One region of the Pseudoalteromonas sp. DY56-GL22 genome, then DNA from elsewhere that is predicted to be linked to it. Evidence: predicted binding sites of a transcription regulator. Region 1 holds the regulator's gene; each other region holds the start of a gene.

What was found. The regulator FliA, encoded in region 1, starts transcription of late flagellar genes. The targets are predictions, from matches to a motif close to CTAAAGNTNNNNNNNNNNNNGCCGATA.
Region 2: the regulator FliA is predicted to act here: its motif matches at 3,216-3,242, upstream of NO991_RS18255 (VC2046/SO_2500 family protein).
Region 3: the regulator FliA is predicted to act here: its motif matches at 3,116-3,142, upstream of NO991_RS16410 (DUF4402 domain-containing protein).

What each region holds. Positions count from the first base shown of each region.
Region 1 covers NZ_JANHZR010000005.1:63,989-70,082, forward strand. Annotated here, with positions in the region: gene flhF (flagellar biosynthesis protein FlhF) at 1-852, shown strand, start outside; gene NO991_RS12410 (MinD/ParA family protein) at 845-1,705, shown strand; gene NO991_RS12415 (RNA polymerase sigma factor FliA) at 1,732-2,442, shown strand; gene cheY (chemotaxis response regulator CheY) at 2,483-2,866, shown strand; gene NO991_RS12425 (protein phosphatase CheZ) at 2,884-3,651, shown strand; gene NO991_RS12430 (chemotaxis protein CheA) at 3,667-5,958, shown strand; gene NO991_RS12435 (chemotaxis response regulator protein-glutamate methylesterase) at 6,021-6,094, shown strand, end outside.
Region 2 covers NZ_JANHZR010000010.1:91,538-97,631, reverse strand. Annotated here, with positions in the region: gene NO991_RS18275 (DUF5916 domain-containing protein) at 1-353, shown strand, start outside; gene cysK (cysteine synthase A) at 594-1,562, shown strand; gene NO991_RS18265 (hypothetical protein) at 1,717-2,157, shown strand; gene NO991_RS18260 (DUF6172 family protein) at 2,231-2,530, opposite strand; gene NO991_RS18255 (VC2046/SO_2500 family protein) at 2,666-3,181, opposite strand; tRNA gene NO991_RS18250 (tRNA-Tyr) at 3,294-3,378, shown strand; tRNA gene NO991_RS18245 (tRNA-Tyr) at 3,428-3,512, shown strand; partial or broken gene NO991_RS18240 (pentapeptide repeat-containing protein) at 3,535-3,699, opposite strand; gene NO991_RS18235 (M48 family metallopeptidase) at 3,700-4,380, opposite strand; gene NO991_RS18230 (ion channel) at 4,485-5,465, shown strand; gene NO991_RS18225 (MHYT domain-containing protein) at 5,627-6,094, shown strand, end outside.
Region 3 covers NZ_JANHZR010000008.1:33,029-39,122, reverse strand. Annotated here, with positions in the region: partial or broken gene NO991_RS16430 (thymidylate synthase) at 141-554, shown strand; gene galU (UTP--glucose-1-phosphate uridylyltransferase GalU) at 581-1,462, shown strand; gene NO991_RS16420 (SPOR domain-containing protein) at 1,891-2,400, shown strand; gene NO991_RS16415 (SPOR domain-containing protein) at 2,474-3,082, shown strand; gene NO991_RS16410 (DUF4402 domain-containing protein) at 3,194-3,787, shown strand; gene NO991_RS16405 (DUF4402 domain-containing protein) at 3,807-4,274, shown strand; gene NO991_RS16400 (fimbria/pilus periplasmic chaperone) at 4,283-5,074, shown strand; gene NO991_RS16395 (hypothetical protein) at 5,094-6,094, shown strand, end outside.

The DNA.
Region 1 (6,094 bases):
GATATGGCTCGCCGCGATCCGACTCGTGCATGTATGATTGACCGCTTAGCGGGTATGGGCATTGAACGTGATGTTGCTGAGCAAATGGCCTGTTTCATTCCTGATGATGTATCACGTCAACAAGCGTGGCAAGCATTACTGCAAATGGTTGAAAACCAAATGCATACAACGAATAACGAAATCCTACGTCAAGGTGGTGTATTCGCATTAGTGGGCCCAACGGGTGTTGGTAAAACAACGACTGTTGCGAAATTAGCTGCACTGGGCGCACAAAAATATGGTGCTGATAAAGTGGCGTTGATCACCACTGATACATATAGAATTGGTGCCTACGAACAATTGGCTACTTATGGTCGTATTATTGGCTGTGGTGTTAAGCAGGTAAAAGATGCGAATGAATTAGCTGAAGTGCTATACCATTTACGTAATAAGCGTCTAGTATTAATAGATACAGCGGGTATGAGCCAACGTGATTTACGTTTAACTGAGCAATTAAACACCTTAATGCGTAATCAGCGTGTTGATATTCGTAGTTATTTAGTATTAAGTGCGACAGCACAGATAAATGTGTTGCAAGAAACCGTAAGACACTTTAAAAAGGTTCATCTAAGTGGCTGTATCTTCACTAAATTGGATGAATCTTTAAGTTTAGGTGAGATTATTAGTATAGCGATTCAAAATCGCCTGCCAATAGGGTATCTTACTAACGGTCAGCGTGTTCCTGAAGATATTCGCGTAGCGAATGCTGAAAAACTAGTGAAAAAAGCTGAACAATTGTATTTAAAACGAGCAAAAGCACAACATTCACGACGTCAAGCAGTAGCGTCGAACACAGTAGGGATGTATGATTAACACAGTATTAGATCAAGCAAGCGGCCTGCGCAAAATGAATCAAAATAATAATAGTGGCGTTAAAGTTATCGCTGTGACTGGCGGTAAAGGTGGAGTGGGTAAAACCAATGTTTCACTCAACACCGCAATCGCATTAGGGCAGCAAGGAAATCGTGTATTAGTACTAGATGCCGATTTAGGTTTGGCAAACTGTGACGTGATGCTTGGCCTTCGTGTTGAACGTAACTTATCTCATGTTTTGTCAGGCGAGTGTGAGCTTGACGAAATTCTCGTTGAAGGTCCTGCAGGTATAAAAATTGTACCAGCGACGTCTGGTTCGCAAAGCATGGTGGAATTAACACCATCTGAGCATGCAGGCCTTATCCGCGCTTTTAGCGAGTTAAACACTGAGTTTGATATTTTAATTGTCGATACCGCTGCAGGTATTTCTGACATGGTATTAAGCTTTTCTCGTGCAGCCCAAGATGTTGTTGTGGTTGTATGCGATGAACCTACCTCAATTACCGATGCTTATGCGCTTATAAAAGTGCTTAGCCGTGAGCATGGCGTATATAAATTTAAAATTGTTGCCAATATGGTGCGCAGTTTGCGTGAAGGGCAAGAATTATTTGCTAAACTTTCAAAAGTAACGGATCGCTTTTTAGACGTTTCAATGGAGTTGGTAGCTACCATTCCTTATGACGAGAACATGCGTAAATCTACGCGACGTCAAAAGGTGATTGTTGAATTATTTCCAAACTCACCAGCTGCGGTGGCGTTTAAAACATTAGCAACAAAAGCAGTTAAGTGGCCGATCCCTAATCAACCTTCTGGCCATTTAGAATTTTTCATTGAAAAACTAGTAAACGGCTAACTATGACAACATCGGTGAATAAAGCGATGGGATATCAATCAGCACAAAACTTAAATGCGATTGTTGAAAAACATGCCTCTTTAGTTAAAAAAGTGGCGTGCCATCTAATTGCTCGTTTACCTGCCAGTGTCCAACTCGATGATTTAATTCAATCAGGCATGATAGGCCTAATTGAAGCATCAAAAAACTTTGATGCTAGCAAAGGGGCTAGTTTCGAAACTTTCGCTGGAATTCGTATTCGTGGTGCGATGTTAGACGAAATTCGTAGAGGTGACTGGGCACCACGCTCAGTTCACCGAAATGCTCGCCTTGTGGCTGAAACCATTTCCGAATTAGAAAGCACGCTAAATCGTGAACCTAAAGATACAGAAGTCGCTGAAAAACTTGATATAACGCTCGATGAGTACCATCATATTCTACATGATGTAAATTCTAGTAAAGTATTAGGTATAGAGGACTTAGGCGTTGATGAAGACGTCATTACACCTGTAGGTCAGGATTTAGGACTAGACAAACCGTTTAATAACGTTAAAAATGAGCGGTTTAACCAGTCTCTATTAACGGCTATCCAATCGTTACCAGAAAGAGATGCACTTGTTTTGTCTTTGTACTACAACGACGAAATGAACTTAAAAGAAATAGGACACATACTCGATGTTAGTGAATCGCGTGTGAGTCAGATACATGGTCAGGCGATGATTAAGCTCAAAGCAAAAATCAATGACTGGATTAATTAGTAGTAAGTAAATATAGGTTCAAACCTCACCGGAGGATGTTTTGGATAAAAACATGAAAATTCTTGTTGTTGATGATTTTTCTACAATGAGACGTATCATTAAAAATCTATTAAGGGATTTAGGTTTTACCAATGTGCAGGAAGCTGACGATGGGTCAACAGCATTGCCAATGCTACAAAATCAAGAATTTGATTTTGTTGTAACAGATTGGAACATGCCAGGTATGCAAGGCATTGATTTGTTAAGAGCAATTCGTGCTGATGATAGCCTTAAGCATATTCCTGTATTAATGGTGACAGCTGAAGCGAAAAAAGAACAAATTGTTGCTGCTGCTCAAGCGGGTGTTAATGGCTATATCGTTAAACCATTCACTGCTGCGACACTTAAAACCAAATTGGAAAAAGTGTTTGAACGTTTAGGTTAATCTAAGGGGAGAGGCTTATGTCAGCACTAGCTGCGCCTCAAATAAGTTTAGAGCAAGCTCGTCAACTTGTTGAGTTTCTTGAAAATGGTGAACAAGAAAAAGCTGATCAGCTGATACTTGAAACAGCATCAAAAGAACAATCAGAGCTGTTTGCTGAAATCGGTAAACTGACGCGACAATTACATGAAGCGCTAAAAAACTTTGATCTAGATACTCGTCTTTCAGATTTAACTACCGATGCGATCCCAGACGCTAAGCAGCGCTTAAATTATGTTATGGAAATGACAGAAAGCGCCGCTAACAAAACCATGGATGCAGTTGAAGCTAGTTTACCTATAGCGCAACAACTTGCAGATGAAATAGCGACGATTAAACCAACGTGGGATCGTTTAATGAGCCGAGAAATAGAGCTCGGTGAGTTTAAAAAGCTATGTCATAGCTTAGATAATTTTATGAATAACTCGCATACTAAAACCGATGAGCTACAGGGCTTGATGACCAATGTGCTGATGGCACAGGACTATCAAGATTTGACGGGGCAAGTAATCCGTCGCGTCATTGAGTTAGTGCGAGAAGTAGAAGACAGTTTAATTAATCTCTTAACTGTGTTTGGCAGTCAAGAAGATGGTCATCAACAACAAGAAAAACAGGCCATAGAAAAAGCACCTGCAACAAGTGATACACTAGCAGGTCCTGAAGGGCCGATTATTGATAAAGACTCTCGTGATGATGTTGTCTCAGGACAAGATGAAGTCGATGATCTATTATCAAGTCTGGGCTTCTAAGAGGAGAGTAGCTGCATGAGCTTTGAAGTCGATGAAGATATTTTACAGGATTTCCTTGTTGAGGCAGGAGAAATCTTAGAGCTTTTGTCAGAGCAATTAGTTGAGCTTGAGAACAATCCCGAAGACAAAGATCTCTTAAACGCCATTTTTAGAGGCTTCCACACTGTCAAAGGCGGTGCAGGCTTTTTAAGCATGACTGAACTTGTTGATGCGTGTCACGGTGCAGAGAATGTTTTCGATTTATTACGCCAAGGTGTTCGCAGTGTCACTCCTGAGCTTATGGATGTTATTTTACAAGCTCTGGATACCATCAACGAAATGTTCGCAACGATTCAAAATCGTGAGCAACCAGAGCCTGCAGATCCTGCGCTTCTAGACGTTCTTCATAAATTAAGCCAACCACCTACAGCGGAAGAGCTTGCAGGTGAAGATGTATCAGTAGCAGACGATGTAGCAGTTGCACCTGAAGAACCTGCTGTTGAAGAGGCTGTTGTTGATGCACCTGAAGTAACAGCTAACACGGCAGCAGACAATATTGATGAAGATGATCCATTTGCGTTTGATATGTTGTTTGATGGCGGCGGTCTTGCTGATAGTAAGGCAGAACCACAGAATATTGATGAAATTACTGAAGATGAGTTTGAAAGCCTCCTCGATGAATTACATGGTAAAGGTCAAGGGCCAGCAGCGGCTGCTCCTGAAGCTATTAGCAGTGATAGTGATGACATCACCGATGATGAATTCGACAGTTTATTAGACGAATTACATGGTGTTGGTAATTTTGGTGAAGTAAAACAAGAAAATATAGCCAAACCTGAAACCGTAAAATCTGCACAACCAACTCCTCAAGCGCCAGCAGTAGATACTACAAGCAGTGACTCAGACGATGAAATTAGCGATGACGAGTTTGAGGCGTTGCTTGATGAATTACATGGTAAAGGTACAGCTCCACAGTCTTTAGAAACGGCTGCGCCAGAAAAAGCGCCTGAACCACCTAAAGCTGAACCTGCAAAACCGGCACAGCCAGCAGCATCAAAACCGGCACCTACTCCTAAGCCTGCCGCAGCTGCACCTAAACCGGCTCCAGCTCCTGCAAAAGCACCAGCAGCTTCTGCTGCACCGAAAAAAGCGCCACCACCACAAGCTGAAACAACGGTTCGTGTTGATACCAAGCGCTTGGACGAAATCATGAACATGGTGGGTGAGCTGGTATTAGTACGCAACCGTTTGGTTAGCCTTGCAAATAACAGTAACAGCGAATCAATGGGTAAAGCCATCTCTAATTTAGATGTGGTAACTGCAGACCTGCAAGGTGCGGTGATGAAAACCCGCATGCAGCCAATTAAGAAAGTATTTGGCCGCTTCCCACGCGTTGTGCGTGACTTAGCTCGCAGCTTGAAAAAAGACATTAACCTGCAGCTGGTTGGTGAAGAAACCGATTTAGATAAAAACTTAGTAGAAGCGCTTGCCGATCCGCTCGTGCATTTAGTTCGTAACTCGGTTGACCATGGTATTGAAATGCCAGATGTGCGTGAAGCCGCGGGTAAACCACGTACCGGTACAGTCACTCTTTCTGCTTCGCAAGAAGGCGATCATATCTTATTGACCATTCGTGATGATGGTGCAGGTATGGATGCTGAGAAGTTGAAAAAAATTGCTATCAGCAAAGGTGTGATTGATCACGACCAAGCAAGCCGCTTGTCGGATACCGAAGCTTACAACTTAATTTTTGCGCCTGGTTTCTCAACCAAAGAAGAGATATCTGATATTTCAGGCCGCGGCGTCGGCATGGATGTAGTAAAAACAAAAATCACCCAGTTAAATGGCTCTGTCAATATTCAGTCAGAGCTGGGTGTAGGTACTGTATTAGAAATCAAGGTGCCATTAACACTGGCTATTTTACCGACTCTTATGGTTATTGTTGGCGAGCAAACATTTGCTTTACCACTTGCTGGTGTGAGTGAAATTTTCCATCTTGATTTAACTAAAACTAATGTCGTTGATGGTCAACTGACAATAATTGTGCGTGAAAAAGCGATCCCGCTTTTCTATTTACAACATTGGTTAGTAAAAGGTGCCAACCGCCAAGAGCGTAAAGCTGAAGGTCACGTAGTTATTGTGCAAATCGGTACTAAACAAGTGGGCTTTGTGGTTGACTCGTTAATTGGCCAGGAAGAAGTTGTTATCAAACCTTTAGATGCCTTATTGCAAGGTACGCCAGGCATGGCTGGTGCGACAATTACTTCTGATGGTGGGATTGCATTGATCCTCGACGTACCTAGCATGCTTAAACACTACGTTGGCTAATAATAAATAATAAAGTGCAGCGTTTAACTGCACTTTAAGTGATATAAAACAAGAGAGTGCCAATGGCAGTCAAAGTATTAGTTGTTGATGATTCAAGCTTTTTTCGCCGCAGAGTCAGCGAAATTTTAGAGCAAGA
Region 2 (6,094 bases), on a different contig from region 1:
ATTTTGAAGTGCGTTTACGTCATACTTATGAGCAACTTGAAGCCGATGGCAGGGAAGTATTTACCGCCAATTTAAGTGATGTGCGTTTAACTTACCAATTCAACGTGAATAGCTTTTTACGCCTTGCAGTCATTTATACCGATTTAGAACGCAATCAGGCTAATTACATAGATGATGTTGATAGCCAATATAAAAAGTTAGCCACTCAGCTACTGTATTCTTACAAGCTGAACCCGCAAACTGTATTCTTTGCTGGTTACTCTGATAATGGCTATCAAGATGATGAGCTGTCATCAATGACTAAAGAGCAGCGCACGTTATTTGCTAAATTTAGCTACGCTTGGTTGCTTTAAGACCTTATCAGCGCACCTTTTGGTGCGCCCTCCCCTTACTTTGTTTGCTTGCTCCTAAACTATATTAATTCCAACTGAAACTCGCACCTTGAGATGGTTTGGGTATCTAAGCCTATTCGCTATATGTTATAGCCAAACTTTACTTTCGTTTTTTATTCACCACAGTAAAGTGTGACTATTACAGATCAATAGCCTAAGCTCATTGATCACGATTGAATAAATTGCTTCCAAGGGAACAGTATGTCTAACATTTTTGAAGATAATTCATTAACGATTGGTAATACACCAATTGTAAAGCTTAACCGCGTAACATCAGGTAATGTTTTTGCTAAAGTAGAATCACGTAACCCAAGCTTCAGTGTTAAATGCCGTATTGGTGCTTCAATGATCTGGGAAGCAGAAAAGTCAGGTGTCTTAACTAAAGACAAAGAGTTAATCGAGCCGACTTCAGGCAACACTGGTATTGCACTAGCATTTGTAGCGGCTTCTCGTGGCTACAAACTAACTCTAACTATGCCTAACACAATGAGCCTTGAGCGTCGTAAATTATTAAAAGCGTTAGGTGCTAACCTAGTTTTAACTGATGGCGCTAAAGGCATGAATGGCGCAATTCAAAAAGCAAAAGAAATTCAAGCAAGTGAGCCTGAAAAGTACATTCTTTTACAACAGTTCGAAAACCCAGCTAACCCAAAAATTCACTTTGAAACAACAGGTCCTGAAATCTTTGAAGCAATGGACGGAAAAATCGACATTTTCGTAGCAGGTGTTGGTACTGGTGGTACTATTACAGGTGTTAGCCGTTACCTTAAACTAGAGAAAGGCTTAAATGTACAATCGGTTGCTGTTGAACCAACTAACTCGCCAGTTATTAGCCAAACTTTAGCTGGTGAAGAAATTAAACCGGGCCCTCATAAAATCCAAGGTATCGGTGCAGGCTTTATCCCAGGCAACCTTGATTTAGAAGTTGTAGATGCTGCAGAGCAAGTATCAAATGAAGATGCCATTGCCATGGCTCATGAACTGATGAAAAACGAAGGCATTTTAGTGGGTATTTCTTCAGGTGCCGCAGTAGTTGCTGCAAAGCGCCTTGCTGAAAAACCTGAAAACGCAGACAAAAACATTGTGGTAATTTTACCAAGTGCAACTGAGCGTTACTTATCAAGCCCATTATTTGCTGAAGAGTTCAGCGATAAAGAGCTTGTTCAGTAATCACCAAGAATCTCTTAGTTTTTAAAAAGGATGCAAACATGTATCCTTTTTTATTATCCAAAATAAATAAAACTATTAATTTTACCGAGTTAACTTTACATCATGCTCATTTAGTCACACACTTTATTTTAAGTTCACTCGAAAAACTACAACAATGAAAAATATACTTTTAATTTTTATCCTTTTAAGTAGCAGCATTCTTTCCGGTTGCGGCTCTGAAGATGCACCAAAAGGTGAAAAAAACACCCCTGGTAACGTAGCGACCCTCTATTTTGATGCTTTGTATAACCAAAACGATTTAAATAAAGCGATGGAATACGCCACGCCGAAAATGGCGCGAATTATGAAATCTTATGGTACCGCTGGGCAGTTCGCTCGCAACTTAGTCAATATGCAATACGATGAAGTGGTGATTGAAGTCGATATGACTAACATGAGCTTGCGCGAACAGTATGGCGATAAAGCCAACATCAATTTGATTTTTACGGGTTATTTTAATGGTAAGAAAATTGATGATATGCGCAGTGTGAAAATGATGCGTAAAAAAGGCAATTGGTACATAGAAAAAATAAATGCCGATCCGTTTGCGCGATAATTGATTACTAAAACTAAAAAGGGCCTGATGGCCCTTTTTTGTTTTAGAGTATTACTGCGAACTGATATTCGTATTACTCTTCGTCAAACTCTTGATGTTGACGCTGTGCAGGACGCGCTAAGATTTCAACATAAAACGATGTAAGCTCTTTTGCTTCAATATCGCTAATACATTTATTAATCTCTGCCACGTGAACGACATTGGCCTCATCCGCTGATTCACCAAACTTACAGTCAAACGCCCAATAGTCGGCACCTGCTGGGAGTGTTTTATTACGCTCACGTTTCAAGTATTTTTTTACTTCGTGCTTGGCTGCATCAACCATACGAGGGTATTTAATTTTCTCGTGGTTTAGCGTGAATGTTTTCTTCATTATAGTCCTAGTAACTTGGTTCAATGACAATGGCATTAAGCCATAGACTGCTATTATAACAAGCGCATCTTAATTTAGCTGTACTTTTTATTAAGTTTATTCATAGTCTATGACAATTCGATTAAGCCTCGAATGCTAAGCTGTCGCCAAATGCAGAGGTTGATGTATCGCCTCATTAGTAAGACTATCATAAAATGCGGCAGCGTCGATTTGTGGGCGCTCAACGGGTTTGTTTTTTTCATAAAAGCGTTTTCTAACTGCTGGCTCACAGTTATCAATCACTTCTAGCGGCACATGTTGCTTATCATCACGAACATTCAAAGGCTCTGGATTTAAGCAATGACGTAATTTTATATCTGATAAACCACCTTGCAATAGTCTAAATGCATTTTCTTGCCCAATTAGCATATCAAACTGTTCGGGAGCTAATGGTTGTGTAGGACCAGCACCTAATTCAGTACGCAGAGCAGACTCAGATACTTCAGGATTGCTTAATTCAGTTTTTGGTAGGTGGAACTGGCTAAAATCGAGCGCATCATGAGAAAGCATTGCGAGTAATAAAGCAAACTCTCCAGAGCGGTGCTCGTGAACACTTTTATTTAGACGATTATCGAGTTGACTCTCTGTGAGCAACAAACCATCAATTTGCATAGTCTTTAGCCAAATAGTTTCTTGATTAACCAGTTATCGGCATTTATGCATTTTTCTTTAGTTTTTTTCTTTACTTAAATAATCAGTTTGCTATTATCAGCGCCGTTGCATTGGAGGGGTTCCCGAGCGGCCAAAGGGATCAGACTGTAAATCTGACGGCTCAGCCTTCGCTGGTTCGAATCCAGCTCCCTCCACCACTTTTCTTCTCAGTGAAGTGGGGCCAAATGCAATAGTAAAAATTTGTGTGGAGGGGTTCCCGAGCGGCCAAAGGGATCAGACTGTAAATCTGACGGCTCAGCCTTCGCTGGTTCGAATCCAGCTCCCTCCACCACTCTTACTCTTTCTAGCTTTACTCTTTCTAGCTTTACTCTTTCTAGCTTTACTCTTTCTAGCTTTACTCTTTCTAGCTTTACTCTTTCTAGCTTTACTCTTTCTAGCTTTACTCTTTCTAGCTTTACTCTTTCTAGCTTTACTCTTTCTAGCTTTACTCTTTCTAGCTTTACTCTCGCTAACTTAATCTACCAACTCAAACTGCTCCCATTCGCTTTTAACCATTGCTCTGCTTTTTTATAGTCTGGATAAAACTGGCTCACACGTTGCCAAAACTTAGCGCTATGATTCATATGTAAAAGATGCGCAAGCTCATGGACAACTACATAATCAATCACCCAGGTTGGCGCACTTGCTAAATGTAAATTAAAAGTCAGCTCACGGCGTTTGTTACAACTGCCCCAGCGACGTTTATAATGTTGAATTTTAAGCTTTGTAGGCAACGTCTCAGACATTTGCAAGCAGTAATCATGCACTCGCATTTCGATATAGCTCTCAAGCTTTTCATGCATAAACTGCTCAAGCAAAGCGAGGTAGTTAGCCTCTTGATGTTTGACACGTGATGATATTAGTAAGGTAAGCTGAGGCCGCGCATCTTGTTGCCAAGTGTTTTTCGGGCCTTTGCCGAATACTATTGGGACGTTTTGCCCAAACAACTTAATAGTGGCGTTTACTAATGGCAATTGGCGACGCTCAGCTTGCATAGATTGCTTTGCTATTTGTTCAGCGACCCAATCTTGCTTAGTGTTTAGCCAGGCATCTATTTCAGTTTGTGGAACATAAAAAGGCGCATACACAGTGAGTTTCTGCTCAGCAACTTTAATTGCCACGGTTGTTCTGCGTTTACTGCGCTTTAGGGTGTAATCCAACAAAAGTAAGCCAATTCAATTAATAAAAAAATGAGAGATTCCATTTTACCCTGCTAAATAGCTGCTAATCTATAAAGATGACTCACAAATAAGTTTTCATCCTTATGCCTGACAAACCATGTTGTAGTTATACCTCACCAACAGGTAACAAGTGCCAAGAAACAGATATGGGCTCTGGATTTTGCTTTTGGCATGATAGTAAATTTGATAAATCAGGGCTAGATCTAACCCAAAAATTAGAACGCTATGCCAAAAAAGGAGGCTTACTAGAAGGGTTACAATTAAAGCGAGCAAATCTTTCTGGGCTTAACTTAATCAAACAGGATGATGAAGAGGGCTATAACCTTTCTTACTGCAACTTCTATCGAGCAAATTTAACGGGCGCTCATTTATTTAATAATAAGATTGCTAATGCCTCACTAATGAAAGCTAACCTTCACAGTGCTAGTTTGCATTACTGTGACTTAAGAAATACCAACTTGTTAGGTATCAAACTCAACGACAGCAGAATTGATAATATCGAGCTAGGCGACCAATTACTGCAAGAAACGGCGGCCATTAAAGCCCGCAAGAATAAGCACAACTCAGAAGCACGAGACTTATTCGAACAATCTGAAGAAATATACCGTAATTTAAGAAAAGCTTCTGAAAATCAAGGACTATTTGAGCTTGCTGGTAACTTTACTTATAAAGAATTGCGCATGCGTCATGCACAATACCCTAAAGGTTCAAGTAAACAAATAACTTCAAGCTTTATCGATATGTTATGCGGCTATGGCGAAAAGCCTGAGAATGTCATTCGTTTTAGTTTGTCGCTTATTATTTGTTGTGCACTCTGTTATTTTTTATTTGGGGTGAATTATCAAGATACGCTAATAAGATTAGATTTTTCTAACTCTATTGAAGACAATTTATTTGCATTTCTAAATAGCATTTATTTTAGTGTTGTTACCTTTACGACTCTAGGTTACGGTGACATAACACCTATTGGTTTCTCTCGATTTATTGCAGCAGTTGAAGCATTTTGTGGGAGCTTTTCACTCGCTTTATTCGTTGTCGTATTCGTCAAACGCATGACGCGTTAACAGTATCTAGTGATAAAAAGTTATGGATAAAAAATATGAATTTAAAACTAAGCATTTATAGCTAATATAAAATAATTAAATTCATTAATTTCACATCTTTTACTCTTAATAAATTTTAAATTGTATTAGACTGAAAGCACATGCAGCCTTTAACTTATTCTATGCTAGCAGAATTTTTTCTTACTGATCAAAGTTCAGATTTATTAATAAACGGTACCTACGACCCGACTCTAGTCCTTTTGTCGATTACCACGGCCGTCTTTGCCGCTTATTTTTCTTTACACCTTATTGATCTTGCAAATAAAACTAACTTTAATTCTTACCGTCAACTCGCCAATGGTACTGGCGCACTGGTTTTATCTGGTGGTATTTGGAGTATGCACTTCATTGGCATGCTGGCATTTTCACTATGCACAACAATTAACTACGATCCGACTTTAACATTCTTTTCGTTTGTACCGGCATTTTTCGCGTGTTTAACAGCATTTTCTTTTCTTCGGCGCAAGGGTAATACCCAGATCCCAAAAACGTTAAAGCTTCTAGTCAGTTCTGTATTATTAGGTGCAGGTATTGGCACCATGCATTATACAGGCATGGGTGCGATGCAAATGAGTCCATTGTTACGTTAT
Region 3 (6,094 bases), on a different contig from region 1:
TAGGTTACTTTTTAAACTAGTACAACTAGTAAGGGGTATTAATTAAGTTTTGTTTGTACTTTTGATAGATTATAAGTAAGATTTTCATGTATTTTGCTATTGTATAGATATAACTAGTAGTCGGGCTTAGGGGGTGATAATATAATCCAGGTGAATTTGAGCTAGGTTGTTTACGCCCTTGTATGCACACGCACACCTTTTCTTTGTTGGGCGATACTTTATACTTAACATCATACCAACGTAGCTGTGATGTGCCGCTGGGTCTGAACTTTAATCAAATTCAATGTTTTGTGTTACTTGCTTTAGTTGCACAAATAACCGGACATAAACCGGGTAAGGCGTATCATAAAATAGCGAATGCGCATATTTATGAAAACCAACTTGAGTTGATGCGTGATGTACAACTTAAGCGAGAGCCTTTCGCGTCGCCAGAATTAAAAATAAACCCAAATATTAAATCATTAGAAGACATTGAAAGCTGGGTTACAAAAGATGATTTTGAAGTAGTAGGTTATCAGTGTCACGATGCAATTAAGTATCCGTTTTCAGTTTAAGAACAATAAAATTTAAGGAGAAATCAATGAAAGCAGTGATCCCAGTTGCTGGTCTTGGCACGCGTATGTTACCTGCAACAAAAGCAATCCCTAAAGAAATGCTTCCTATTGTTGATCGCCCGTTGATTCAGTACGTTGTAAATGAAGCAATATCAGCAGGAATTAAAGAAATTGTTTTAGTAACGCATTCAAGTAAAAACTCAATTGAAAACCACTTTGATACCAGTTTTGAGTTAGAAGCCACACTTGAAAAGCGTGTGAAACGTCAGTTACTTGCTGAAGTACAGTCAATCTGCCCGAAAGATGTGACTATTATCCACGTTCGTCAAGGTGAAGCGAAAGGCCTTGGTCATGCGATAAATTGTGCGGCGCCTATTATAGGTAATGAACCGTTTGTTGTTATCTTACCGGATGTTATCATCGATGATGTTGCGAGCGATCTTAAAAAAGATAACTTAGCTGAAATGATCCAGCGTTTTGAAACCACCGGTGAGAGCCAAATTATGGTTGAGCCTGTGCCGCAAAACGAAGTAGACAAGTTCGGTGTAGTAGACTTAGGTGATGTAACAATCAATCAAGGTGAAAGCGCCGCAATTTTGAATATGGTTGAAAAGCCTCCTATTGATCAAGCTCCATCAAATCTTGCTGTTGTGGGTCGCTATGTACTGAGCAAAAATATTTGGCCATTACTTGCAAAAACTCCAGCTGGGGCAGGTGATGAAATTCAATTAACAGATGCCATAGCCATGCTAATGGAAAAAGAAACGGTTGATGCATACTCTATGAAAGGTAAAAGCCATGACTGTGGTAGCAAAATTGGTTATTTAAAAGCCATCGTTGAATTTGCTTTACGACGTGAGGAATTCAAAGATGAATTGAGCGACTTCATAAAGTCGTTGGTTAAATAACCAATTCTATTTACTTAGTAATAAATTATGTTAAAAAAGTGCCTATATGGCACTTTTTTGTTATTTACAAGCAGCTGACAATTGTTGATTATTAACAAATTAGGGACTTTTCTGATATACCTTTGTCTTATAGGGTTGTTAAGATGAGTATGGTGATTAATTGCTCTAATTCAGTTAGTTAACTGAGTAATGAAAAGCATTAATAATTTTGCTGCAAATTGTTTATGTTATAAAGCTACTTTTTACTAACAACATGATTTGCAGCGAATTAAAGCACTAAACTGAAATTATAATAAAAACATAATGTTAGTGTTTATTTTCAATATCTTAAATTATCTTTTAGCTTTTGATGTACAGGTAAGTACTAACAGATAGTCTTCTTCAAAGTAAGAAGCAATTTTTTAACGGTACGTTTAAGAATCCTGATTATGAAAGATTACTTCAAGCCTTTTCGCTGCAGTATATACCTAATGGTGTTATTAACTGTTTCTGGTTGCAGTAATGAGCTGCTGCTAAGCTCTACCGTTAATTCTATGCAAAGTTTTGCACTTCGCTTAATCGATCCTATTTTTCAAATTAATGTAAAAACTAGTTCTGAGCTTCAATCAACGGCTACACAAAAAAATACCCTAGCCACTGCTGCTATATTAGCACCTACAAAACCTAATTATACTTTTGCGTTACAGTTAGCATCAGTTAGCTCTGAGACCGCAATAGAAGTCACCTTTCATAAAATGGCAAAACAAGCGCCTAGTATTTTTCAAGGTAAACCAATTTTGAATGTTGAAGTTGCAGACGTGCATGATAGAACTTTCTACCGCTTAAAGTTTGGAGGCTATAAGTATTTAAAAAATGCGAAAGCTGACTGCGCGGCTATTAAGCGACAAGGTATTGATTGTTGGGTTAGTAAATACACAGATAATCGAATTTATTTTTAGCGTCAAATATTCACTCTAAAGGTGGCATTTTTATTGCTAATATTTAAGTCTGTTTTTTAGAATTGACGTCACCATGCATTTTTCTATTTTCTCTAAATATTTATTGTTAACCATCTGCTTAACTGCTTTAACAGCATGTATGATGAGCCAAGAACAAAGCCAGCCTGTTTATACTGAACAGCAGGTACAGCAATTTGCTGCCGAGTGGCAAAATCAACAGCCTAGCATTGAACGTCTTGCTGCAATGGAAAAAGACCTTGCGTTGTTAATCGAGGTACTTTCGGCTAATAGTGATTTAACTGCACAACCATCGGCATTTGAGCCGCAAAATGATGTGATCTATCACCAAAGTGAGCAAATACAATCTCAGCAATCATCATCAATCGACTCATTAGAAACGATTATTGCTGCAAACAAAGCAGCAGAAGCAGGTGTGCAATTAGGTTTATATTTAACGCCGAAAAAGGTCAGACATCAGGTCTTGAACCTTAAACGTGATTATCCTGCTGTTTTAAATGACCTAGATTTTCGCTTTAAAACTCGTGAGCAAAAAGGGGTAACCTTGTATGGATTACGAGCAGGTCCATTTGCAAATTATACTCAGGCGACAGCTTTTTGTGAGATAGCCAAAAGAATGGGGCAAACTTGTGTGACAGCCCCTTTTATTGGGGAGATGCTATAAGTATCTTTCCTCTTGGAAATTAGGGGATTAACCTTAAAGTATTTGTTCTAGAGGTCGATAAAGCTTAAGATACAGCAAAATGGCTTAGCCATTTATTTATAAGGACTTAATATGAAATTACCTCTTTCTTTAATTGCATGCTCATTAGCATTTTCTGCTTTTTATTCTTATGCCACTACTGAATCTTTCAGTGCAACAGTAAAGGTTCAAAACTCAGTTGTTTTAACAAAAGGAAATGATCTAAATTTTGGTACTATTCGTGCCGTAGCCGATCCTTCAGGTGCTGCGCAAGCTGTTTTAACAATTAACCCAGAACCTGATGCAAGCCCTGTTTCAACAAGAACAGATGCATCTCCTGCGATTATTTCAATTATTGAGCAAGGGTCTCCTGCTTCATTTACGGTATCGGAAGCGGTGCCTAATGCGCGTTTGTCGATTACTGATCCTACAGCTAATATTTTAGCTTCTGATGGACAAGGTTTAAATGAGCCAAACTTTATTGTTGATGAATGGAAGTATTTTATTACTTCAGGCCCAAATGCAAATGCTTATTACCTTCCAGGCAGCCCAAACTTAACAGCAGATGCAGACGGCAGTGTTGAGTTTAACATTGGTGCCAATTTATCTACCTCAAATTCGGCGTCATCTGAGCCTTATCGTGATGTTGAGTATACCGGCACTTTCCAATTAGAAGTTGCTTACTAATAATACTAGGTAATTAGTCATGCGCTTTTTGCTTTTAGCTACTGTTTTATTTTGTGTGTTCTCAACACCCTTACAGGCTGCGAGCACAGAGCAACAAGCGCTTGATTTTGGTACTCTAGTTATTCTAGCTAATACAAATACCAGCTCTGTAATCGTCAAAGATGATGGCAGTATCAATACGCAGGGCTCGGTTTATGTTCTTAAAAATGGCCGCCCTGCAGAATTATTACTTACTGACTTTCCAGCTAGAACTCAGCTAACTATGAATCTAGTTGCCCCAGTTGACTTAACACATGATATCGATGGCAACTCGAGTGCTGGATTTTCTGTACGCCTTAATGGTTTTCCTAAATATGTGATTACCAATGAATTTGGTGAAGCAAAAGTATTTATTGGCGGTATTTTAACGACAGACCGTAGCGCTAAACCATACGCTGATGGTCAGTATTCTTCTACAACTTTTTTAGAAATATCAGTCGATTACTAAGGATAGATATGTTCGCAAAACGTCTTTTATGTGGACTTCTTTTTGTTTTTTTCAGTCAATATGCAACGGCAAACTTACTTATTTCACCAACGCGGGTTTCATTTGATGAGCGCCAACGAAGCGCAAAAGTCACCGTCATTAATAGCTCAGAAGAGTACCGTACATACCGCGTGGTATGGAGCGAAAAATTAGCGCTACCTGGTGGGGGCTATCAAACATTGAGTGAGCCAGTAACCACGAGCCTTTCTCCTATGGCACGCTTATCACCAAAGCAAATTCGCTTAGCACCTGGCGAAAGGCAAACGATTAAAATAGCAATTAGAAAGCCTAAGGATTTGGCTAAAGGGGAATATCGTTCCCATTTACTATTCCAAGCCTTACCAAATGAAGATAAGGCAGCTAAGGCTGGACTTAAAGTGAATATGATTTTGAGTTTTAGTATTCCAGTTGTATATCGTGAACAAGGTGAGCTGCCAAAAGTTACATTTCAAACTGCAGAAATAGTTGAAGATTCGGTGAACAAAAAACCAAAAATTGCCGTTAAATTAACTGAACAACAAGGTTTTAGTAGTTACGGTCGACTTAGCGCGTATGTTACTAATTCTGCAGGTAAACAAGAAAAAATCGCAGAAATCGGGAATCTAAGCCTATACCCTGAAATTGAACAAGCGACTGTGTTGTTAGATTTATTCTCTGGTAAACAGATGCCAAAACAAGGGAACATTGAGCTTAAATATCAAGGTGCCGATGAGTATGAAGGCGTCGATTTTGGCTCATATTCATTGCCTATTCGACATTAGGGATTAATGCGAAAAATTTATGAATCGCTTATTTGCGTTAGGGCTTATGCTATTAAGTCCTATCAGCGTTGCTAATTCGACTGTGAGTACAGAGGATGTACTAGCTAGACTCAATGCCATAAAGGCTAAGCTAAATGGCGAACAGCTTTACGCTACACAATCAAAGCATATACCTGCTGTTAATCATTCTGCAGATACCTTAGACGCTCAGCAACGAATTGCCACTGGGGAATTTTTGCTATTTTCAATTTATTTAAATGAAAATTACCTCGGTGAGATTTTTGCCCTTAAGTCTGATCAAGACATATTGCTGGGGCTTTCAGGGCTAGTTGATATCTTACAATTAGCAATCAATGTCGATATATCAGCCGAGAGGGCCGAAGGTTGGTTCATTAACACCAATAAAACCTTTCAATTAACAGCTCAAAAACAGTTGATTACAGATACAAAAAAGTGGCAGCTTACAGAACAACAAATTAGTGTTGATGATGATATTTATATAGAGGCAGCAGTACTCGCTGAGGCTTTAGAATTTCAGCATCGCTCTGATTACGCAAGCTTAGAGCTGTATATTGAAACTGAGTCTGTTTATCCGGTTGTCGCCCAAGCGCAGCGACATAAAAAACAACTACAAAGCTATAGTACTCAAAAGCAAGCAACTTTACCTTGGAAACCAAGCCCATACCAGGCCTTATCTGTCCCTGTGGCTGACTTACAATTGAACTATACCCAAGATAATGATGGTAGTCAGGCAAGTTACTCATTACTTGGCTCGCAAGATTTTGCATACCTTACTATGGAATACTTTTTATCGGGCCGTGAAAGTGATTTATTGAATAACTCAAGACTAACTTTCTCCAAGCAAGATGTGAATAATCAGCTGTTAGGTCCACTTGCTGCAAGTCTTATTGAGGTAGGTGATGTCACAGCTACGCAAGTTGGCAGCCGTTATAACAACCAGTACGGGCGCGGAGTTAAAATTTCGAATTATCAACTTGGGCAAGCAGTTAATAATAATCG